DNA from 4 places in the Paenibacillus sp. VTT E-133280 genome. Region 2 is predicted to be linked to each of the others. Evidence: predicted binding sites of a transcription regulator. Region 2 holds the regulator's gene; each other region holds the start of a gene.
The links. Region 2 encodes Rex, which represses fermentation and respiration genes when NADH is low (regulators of the CRP and FNR family bind a similar motif). Its sites were predicted from a motif close to TTGTGAAATATTTCACAA; they were not measured.

Region 1 (2,210 bases), on a different contig from region 2:
GGACTACCCCTTCAGTTGAGAAGGTAGAGCTTCCTGAAATAGCGATACTCTGTATCGCTATCGGGGATCTGTTTCTTCTAAATTTTTGATAAATATGGCAGTTATAAGCTGATTTAATGAATTTTGGGCTGACTGGCAACCCTTACATTGGAAGGTAATACTTATTAGGGTAGAAACGGATATATACGGATGCCAGCTTGCCTTTGCTAATCAGGTGTGGTAATATGATATCAATCATACATTTAGTCCCTAATTTTCGCATTGAAAAGGGCTGTTATATTCGGTAATACAACCTTTTTCAATGTGTGAATTTTTTCTTTGTTTGAAGATAAAAAGAACATATTAATTTAAATTTGTGGAGGTAACACACATGCAAACAGGTACAGTTAAATGGTTCAACGCAGAAAAAGGATTCGGTTTTATCGAAGTTGAAGGCGGAAGCGACGTATTCGTTCACTTCAGCGCAATCACTGGCGACGGCTTCAAAACTTTGGACGAAGGCCAACGCGTTGAATTCAACGTTGTTCAAGGCAACCGTGGACCACAAGCCGAAAACGTTGTAAAACTGTAATAATAGAAGAAACCGTCCCAGCTTGTGAAAGTTGGGACGGTCTTTTTATATCTAGTTAGTCACTATTGACTTACAGGATGGGAGGAACGGCAATGAACTACCGGAAGAAACCTTTGGAAGAAATACCGGAAGAAAATACCGCGATTTGGGCGTGTACCAATGATGGATGCAACGGATGGATGAGGGATAATTTCGCATTTGAACATGCGCCTTCTTGCCGTCTATGTGACTCTCCAATGGTTCGCAGCACGAAGATGCTACCACAATTGCTTAATTCGAATGGCGATCTCAAATCGCTGAAGAAGGGTATTTCCATTACCTAACCAATGCCTTTATGAGTCAAGCTTGTTATAGAGCAGTGAACAACTTCAAGACGGTCAAACCGTCTTATTTTTTTTGCTTTTTTAAGGCAAATTGTGATTTTTGTCACAAATCATTTGAATTTTACCGTTAAAAGCACTCCTTTGTGTGACATATATCACAAAACGACGTCTAAATTTTTGACACAATATAATTAACGAAAAGGGGAGAAGGAAGGGAAAAATATGGATACAGTAATGCTGTCGCGTATACAATTTGCGTCGACGACAATATTCCACTATTTCTTTGTACCGGTATCAATCGGACTAGCGCTCTTGATTGCGATTATGGAGACCATGTACGTTAGAAAAGGCAATGAAGAGTACAAAAGAATGGCGCAGTTCTGGGGAAAGCTGTTTCTCATCAACTTTGCAGTAGGGGTAGTTACAGGGATTTTGCAGGAATTTCAGTTCGGGATGAACTGGTCTGATTATTCACGTTTTGTGGGTGATGTCTTCGGGGCTCCGCTTGCAGTTGAAGCATTGGCAGCCTTTTTTCTGGAGTCTACTTTTATTGGAATCTGGATATTCGGCTGGGACAAAGTGTCCAAGAGAGTGCACCTATTGTCCATCTGGCTGGTAGCATTCGGAACGATGTTATCTGCTTTCTGGATCCTAGCAGCGAACTCTTTTATGCAGCATCCTGTGGGTTTTGCGATTAATAATGGACGTGCAGAAATGAATGATTTCTTCGCGCTGATTACGAACGGACAATTGCTGGTTGAATTCCCGCACACGGTTCTTGCTGCGTATGCAACAGGCGCCTTCCTCGTAACGGGGATTAGTGCGTACAAGATATTGAAGAAACAAGATGTATCTTTTTTTAAGAAATCTTTTCAAATTGCAGCGATCGTAGGGATCATTTCTTCGATTGGTGTAGCAGTGGCAGGTCATGCGCAAGCACAGTATTTGGTTGAAACTCAACCTATGAAGATGGCGGCTTCCGAAGGACTGTGGGGTAAGAGTGGTGACCCGGCACCTTGGACCGTATGGGCAAATATTGATCCTGAGAAGCAAGAAAGTACGGGTGAATTTCAAATTCCGTACATGCTGAGCTTCCTTTCATACAGTAAATTTTCCGGTGAAGTTAAAGGTATGCTTGAGCTGCAGGCTGAGTATGAGCAAACCTATGGCCCCGGTGACTATATTCCACCTGTACGTACGACATTCTGGAGTTTCCGGATCATGGTTCTAGCAGGAACGTTAATGATTGTACTGGGTATGTACGCAATGTATTTAATGTGGCGCAAAAAGATGGACCGTCCTAACACTTGGTTTAT
Region 2 (2,210 bases):
GTACAATCACTAGCAGAAGCAGCGACTACAACACGCGGGCGGATGCTTGTCCTGTTTACTTCTTACAAGATGCTACGCCAGGTTTACGATCCTTTGAAAGAGGCTCTAGCCTCACAAGAGATCACGGTGCTGGGTCAAGGCGTGGAGGGGGGCAGCCGTAGCAAGCTGATCCGCCGTTTTCAGGACAGTGCAGCCTCTGTACTGTTAGGAACAAGCAGTTTTTGGGAGGGTGTTGATATTCCGGGTGAAGCATTAACATGCTTGGCCATCGTGAGGCTCCCGTTTCAACCGCCAAACCATCCCCTAGCGGAAGCGAAGTCTGAGTTATTACAAGCCCAGAAAAAGAATCCGTTCATGAAGTTGTCTGTTCCTCAGGCGGTTATTCGCTTTAAGCAAGGATTTGGAAGGCTGGTGCGGACAGCGCAAGATCGGGGTATTGTTATTGTGTATGACACCAGGGTGATCGAATCTCACTATGGGAAATATTTCCTCTATTCGTTGCCTGGCCCAAAAATGGAGCATATGCTTACGGATCAAATGGTTCCTCGTATAGCGGAGTGGTTGGAAGACGGAGGCGTTTCTTAAAAAGAACGTCATCGATCATATTAATCACTCTACAATGAAGGGCGGTATAAGAATACCGCTCTTCATTGAGACGAGGTACACGAATTAGTATAAGGTTAGTAAAGAATATTACTTACATTAGGAGGTAAATTATGAAATCGGAAAAAATATCAGAAGCCGTTGTTCGCAGACTTCCTGTGTACTTACGTTTCCTAAATGATCTACAGAAACGTGAAATATTAACCGTTTCCTCTCAAGAGCTAGGACAGAAACTTGATTTGAATCCCGCTCAAATTCGCAAAGATTTAGCTTATTTTGGAGATTTCGGCAGAAAAGGTATCGGGTATGACGTAACTTATCTTATTGAGAAAATCCGTCATATTCTGAAGCTGGATCAACAACTGAATGTGGCTTTAGTGGGTGCCGGTAACCTTGGACATGCATTATCTAATTATAATGCTTATTTGAAAGATACTATGAAGATTACCGCTATATTTGATTCCTATGCGCCTAAGGTAGGGCGGAAAATCAACTCACTTACCGTTCAACCGATGGAGGAGCTTGGTCAGACGGTTCGTGAGCAAGGTATTCGAATTGGGATAATTACAGTACCTGATTCAGAAGCGCAGAATGTAGCGGATATTCTCATTGAGTCTGGCATTGAGGCGATTTTAAATTTTGCACCAGTGATTCTAAAAACACCATCGAATATCCGGGTTCATGCTGCTGATTTTACAACAGATTTGCAAAGCCTTGCTTATTATTTGAAGGATGGAAAGGAAGAAAGCAGAAATGAAGAGCAATAAAACGATTATCAAGGGCGGGCGTTTTCTTACTCCGGGAACGGATGAGCCGGTTCTTAGTGGATATATGACTATTGAAGATGATTTGATCACTTACATAGGAAAAGAAGAGCCTTTAATAGAAGACGATGTGCAAGTTGTTGATGGCAGTCGTCTGTTGTTTATGCCAGGTCTGGTAAACACGCATGGCCATGCCGCAATGTCATTGCTTCGTGGTTATGGAGATGACTTAGCGCTTCAGGTGTGGCTTCAGGAGAAGATGTGGCCGATGGAAGAGAAGTTCACCGGAGAAGATGTATACTGGGGAACCTCCTTGTCTGTACTTGAAATGCTGAAAGGTGGCACTACAACCTTCCTGGATATGTATGATCATATGGACCGAGTAGCGGAGGTCGTCGAATTATCAGGTATTCGTTCCGTACTAATGAGAGGCGTAATCGGTCTATGTCCAGAAGAAGTACAAAATCAGAAGCTTGCGGAAGCGGTTTCTTTTGCGCGTAACTGGCATGGTAAGGCTGAAGGTAGAATTACGACAATGATCTCGCCACATGCCCCATATACATGCCCACCAGACTTCTTTGTTAAGTTTGTGCAGGCGGCTCATGATTTGAATTTACCGATGCATACCCATATGTCCGAAACGAAACGCGAAGTGGAGCAGAATGTGGTGGATTACGGACTGCGGCCAGTAGCGCATTTAGAGAAGCTTGGAATGTTCACACGTCCGTCTATAATCGCTCATGGTGTTCATTTGAATGATGAAGAGATCGAGATACTGGCTCGTCATGATGTAGGTGTATCCCATAACCCTGGAAGCAATCTTAAGCTGGCTAGTGGAGTTGC
Region 3 (2,210 bases), on a different contig from region 2:
TATTCACGGATACGCTCATCAATATGACGATGAATTCTGTTAGCATCCGCTGCCGATTTCAATACCATACTGTATTGCTCAAGACCTGGAATGCCGAAATAAGCCGTAGTGCTTCCAAGACCCACAACTAGAGCATCATAGGACAATGTCACACCATCAGATAGTGTAATTTGTTTGTTCTCAACAGAAAAAGAGTTAACCTTTGCGATTTTCAGGTCGATATCTTTGCCGGCAAAAAGCTTAGCCAGTGGCATAGCAACAGCACCCTCTGCAACACTACCCGCTGCAAGACGATGTAATTCTGTAATAATTTGATGTGTAGGATATTGGTTAACGACTGTAATTTTAGCTTCGTCTTTCTTCAGGTACTTGCGTACAGTTAAGGCGCTTAGTAGACCACCATAACCTGCTCCTAGAATGACAATATGTTTAGACATGATGTTTCCTCCGTCCTTACGAATGAGATATAAAAAATATTATTTCTGCTGACTGCGTTCGCCGGCGACTTGAAGATAAGCATTTACAAAACGGAAAAGCTTCTGTGCTTGTGGATCTTTAAGCATCTTCATTAGACCAAATACACCGATCACTTCTTTGCTTTCATTCGCACGATCTTGCGCTTCGATCACTGTAGCTGCCATATTCTTCGCCGAATGCACCACAGGTTCAGCAAGTTCTTTAATTGCACTTACCGTATCACTTTTCAAGACTTCATCCGCAGCGACAGTTTGAACAAAGTCATATGACTTTGTGAGCACGCCGGCAAGCTCTGTTAATTTTGGCAACTGTTCCACTAGAACCGTTAACGATTCCTGAACTTCAGGTTTCAATAGCTGCTCCAGAACATTCATTTGTTCTTGAGTGACAGCTAATTTTGGTGATTCTTGTTCAGGGGTTGTTTGAGTGATTGTTTCTGACATATCCGAATCTCCTCTGCAAATAAGCTTTGCTGCTTAGTAGTAATAAAAAAATAATAACTTGTGACGCCATATTTCTATTATAGCACTTATCAAGTTATAAATGTCACAAAGTTTTTGAATTTCTCTAAAGTTTTGTGATTTTTATTACATTAAAACGGGATAGTTAAAATTCTTGATATCATTTATACACATTTGATTGAGTAAATGCTTATTGAGTAAATGCTTATTCAGTAAATTCATTCAAATTCATTTCCGCCTTCAATATAACGGATACCAAATCCAGATTCTTCTTCGGAAGCAACCTAAAATAAAGTGAACGAAGGAAATTCTTTGTATTCACACGAGCCACATACTTGTTACGACTTCGCGGCCACCCTCCGCATTGCTCCAAACTTCCGATCCAATCCACTATAGACAGCTCTGCAAGTAAATGATGATCTATCATTGTAGCTACAATCGTAGCGATCCGTTCATCCTCTTCGTCGCTAAATATGTACTGATCGTTGTAAAGCATCCTTTGGATGACTGCCAGAACCTCTTCCCGGATCGTTGCATCACTCTCTGAGCACAGTACCAGTTCATCCAAAGCATCTGCGCCATGGGCCGCAGCGTGTGCCCAGCCTGCTTCAGGTGTAAATCCTCGTAAATCCTGTTCTTCCTCATAATATCTAATTAAGGATTCCTTCACATTTGTAAACGCAGCGCTATCTAACAACCCCTGTTCCCTATGCCGCTGAAGAATAAGCGCAACGACCAGTACAGAAAATGTTCTGGTGAACACAGCCGGATCGTCCTTACTGCCAATGTGATAGAACAAATGCTGCTCATCAAGAAGAATCAGGAGCAGCTCACGAAGCTCCGCATCACTAAACCATTGTTTCTCGTTAATCCATTTGTAGAAGGTGGAATAGATCAAGTCATCACGTAGTTCCGGCTGTGGATCTCCTATATACTCAAGCATCAACTTCACATAATCCCTTAATTGCTCCCCACTTCTAAGCTCGTAATCGTTCTCTTCAATTCTTTGCAGGTCTATTATCAACTGCGCTCTAATATCGTTCAACATTCTCACCCTTTCATTAATAAAAGCAATTTAAATTTTTCATATCCTAATATCCTAATTTACATCCCAATATTTTACAACGTAGTATTTATTCTTCGACACTCCAAAGTACTTCGATAGCTGAATGTAAATGAAGTGAATTTAATCATTGACGAATATAATTAACTGTGCTATTTTGAGTTAGTAACTAATAGTTAGTTCATTTATAAATATCACCTATTTATAAT
Region 4 (2,210 bases), on a different contig from region 2:
TCTGCATCGGCTTCCGTCCAAATACTGAGCTGTTAAAAGGTCAAGTGGATATGCTGCCAAATGGCGCAATTCTGGTCAATGATTATATGCAGACCAGTTGCCCAGATGTGTATGCCGCTGGTGACAGCTGCGCGATTCATTACAACCCTACAGGTAAGCACGCTTATATTCCACTGGCAACCAATGCAGTACGGATGGGCACATTGGTCGCACGTAACTTAGTGACAGAGACGATTCCTTATATGGGCACTCAAGGGACTTCGGGCATTAAGATTTATGAAGATAATATCGCTGCTACAGGTCTTACTGAAGAAGGGGCTAAGGCTGAAGGGATGGATGTAGAAACTACCATGATTATTGACAACTACCGTCCAGAATTTATGCCAACCTTCGAGCAGGTGCAATTAAAAGTGGTATTTGATCGCGCCACACGCCGCATTCTCGGAGCGCAAATCTTGTCCAAGACGGATTTGACGCAATCAATCAACACAGTATCTGTATGTATTCAAAATAAAATGACAATCGATCAGCTTGCCTTTATCGATTTTTTCTTCCAACCTCATTACAACAAGCCTTGGAACTTCCTGAATACAGTTGGCCTCGAATCGCTACCAGCATCAGTACCAAGCAAAGAGGCAGTAACCGTATAATTTAATTGCCTGTGAACAATAAAGGTGGGTAAACCGGAGCCATATATGGCTCCGGTTTTTTGTGATTGAAGCTGGTACTATTTACCTTTAAAATAATATGGAGCTTATTCTTACAAATGTAATTATGGATGCGCTTCGTTAAATTTGACATGTCAGTGAAAAGTTTCACTTAGTTTTTCATTAAGTGATAATTATCACGTTAATGTGTTTTATGACACGCTACAATGGTCGTAAAGGAACAAATTTTAAGTAAATAGATGAAGGGGATAGGAATCATGGCTTATAATAAACCGCAGCAGATTGCCGCAGTCACGGTCGAGAACGGCATAAAAAAGGCGCATAATCCTTTAAGCACCGTATTAATTCTGGGCTTTCTGGGAGGAGCGTTTATCGCGCTCGGATTTTTACTGGATATTCGCGTTATTGCTGGCGCACCACATGAATGGGGATCCATCGCTAACTTTATTGGAGCAGCTGTCTTCCCTGTTGGGTTGATTTTAGTACTGCTTGCAGGGGGAGAACTACTGACAGGCAATATGATGGCTGTGCCACTTGCTTTTATGGCTAAGAAGATATCCTTCTGGGAGGTTGTTAAGAATCTCGTATTGATTACCCTAAGCAATCTGGCGGGAGCTTTGTTTGTAGCTTACTTTTTCGGTCACGTAGTTGGTTTAACCTCTGACGGTGTGTATTTGGAAAAATTAGTGGAGATGGCAGGACATAAGCTTGAAGCAAACTTCTTTCCGGCATTTGTTTCCGGGATAGGTTGTAACTGGCTCGTAGCTTTGGCGGTATGGCTCTCCTATGGAGCAGATAACTTCAGTGGCAAAATCCTCGGCATCTGGTTCCCGACGATGGCTTTTGTAGCTATCGGCTTCCAGCACGTTGTAGCCAACATGTTCTTAATTCCCGCAGCTATTTTTGAAGGTTATTTTTCATGGGGAGAGTACTTTAACAATTTTGTTCCGGTATGGCTAGGCAACTTGACGGGTGGTGCAATCTTTGTTGCGGCAGCTTATTGGATGGCTTACCTGCGTAAAGAGCCTGCATCTATTCAGTCCGTGGACAGCATGTCCGGCAGCGGTGTAAAGAAACACGCCTAAACCTATCTTATAGAGCACTCCTTAGAATAGTCGAGGGGTGCTTTTTGCTGTATAGACAAATAAAATCCGCCGTGATGTCTCCGAGCTCGGGGGAACGAAATCGGATGCACGGCGAATTTTAAAAGGGGGAGTGTTTCTAGGCACTATTACCCCGGCTTTGTAATAATGAAACACTTCATTATCGTTCAGTCTACTTTACGGACGACAGCGGCAACTATAAAATATAAATAGATAATAAAAATAGGGCGGACAGTGGACGTGAACGGTGCCGCTTTTTTCTCAGCGACGTTAGAAGTTAGCCCTAAATAAGAAGTGAAGTATACTAATACTTTATCACGATAGCACGTCAATGCGTCTGCTTGCCCTGAACCCTGTTTTGGGATAATACTGGATGGAATAATGACACATATATTACAGGGGATGTACACTACTTATGAAGTTTTTACAGAATTATCCT

Region 1: a site for Rex is predicted at 986-1,003, ahead of CA600_RS08265 (cytochrome ubiquinol oxidase subunit I). Genes of this name have one in related genera too.
Region 3: a site for Rex is predicted at 1,053-1,070, ahead of CA600_RS15845 (DUF1641 domain-containing protein). Genes of this name have one in related genera too.
Region 4: a site for Rex is predicted at 804-821, ahead of CA600_RS19165 (formate/nitrite transporter family protein). Genes of this name have one in related genera too.

The regions. Positions count from the first base shown of each region.
Region 1 covers NZ_NFUX01000013.1:47,066-49,275, forward strand. Annotated here, with positions in the region: gene CA600_RS08255 (cold-shock protein) at 371-571, shown strand; gene CA600_RS08260 (cold-shock protein) at 664-894, shown strand; gene CA600_RS08265 (cytochrome ubiquinol oxidase subunit I) at 1,117-2,210, shown strand, end outside.
Region 2 covers NZ_NFUX01000052.1:7,030-9,239, forward strand. Annotated here, with positions in the region: gene dinG (ATP-dependent DNA helicase DinG) at 1-585, shown strand, start outside; gene CA600_RS20810 (redox-sensing transcriptional repressor Rex) at 717-1,370, shown strand; gene CA600_RS20815 (amidohydrolase) at 1,357-2,210, shown strand, end outside.
Region 3 covers NZ_NFUX01000034.1:10,191-12,400, reverse strand. Annotated here, with positions in the region: gene CA600_RS15850 (NAD(P)/FAD-dependent oxidoreductase) at 1-437, opposite strand, end outside; gene CA600_RS15845 (DUF1641 domain-containing protein) at 477-920, opposite strand; gene CA600_RS15840 (DUF2785 domain-containing protein) at 1,144-1,983, opposite strand.
Region 4 covers NZ_NFUX01000045.1:54,165-56,374, forward strand. Annotated here, with positions in the region: gene CA600_RS19160 (FAD-dependent oxidoreductase) at 1-650, shown strand, start outside; gene CA600_RS19165 (formate/nitrite transporter family protein) at 926-1,753, shown strand; gene CA600_RS19170 (MFS transporter) at 2,187-2,210, shown strand, end outside.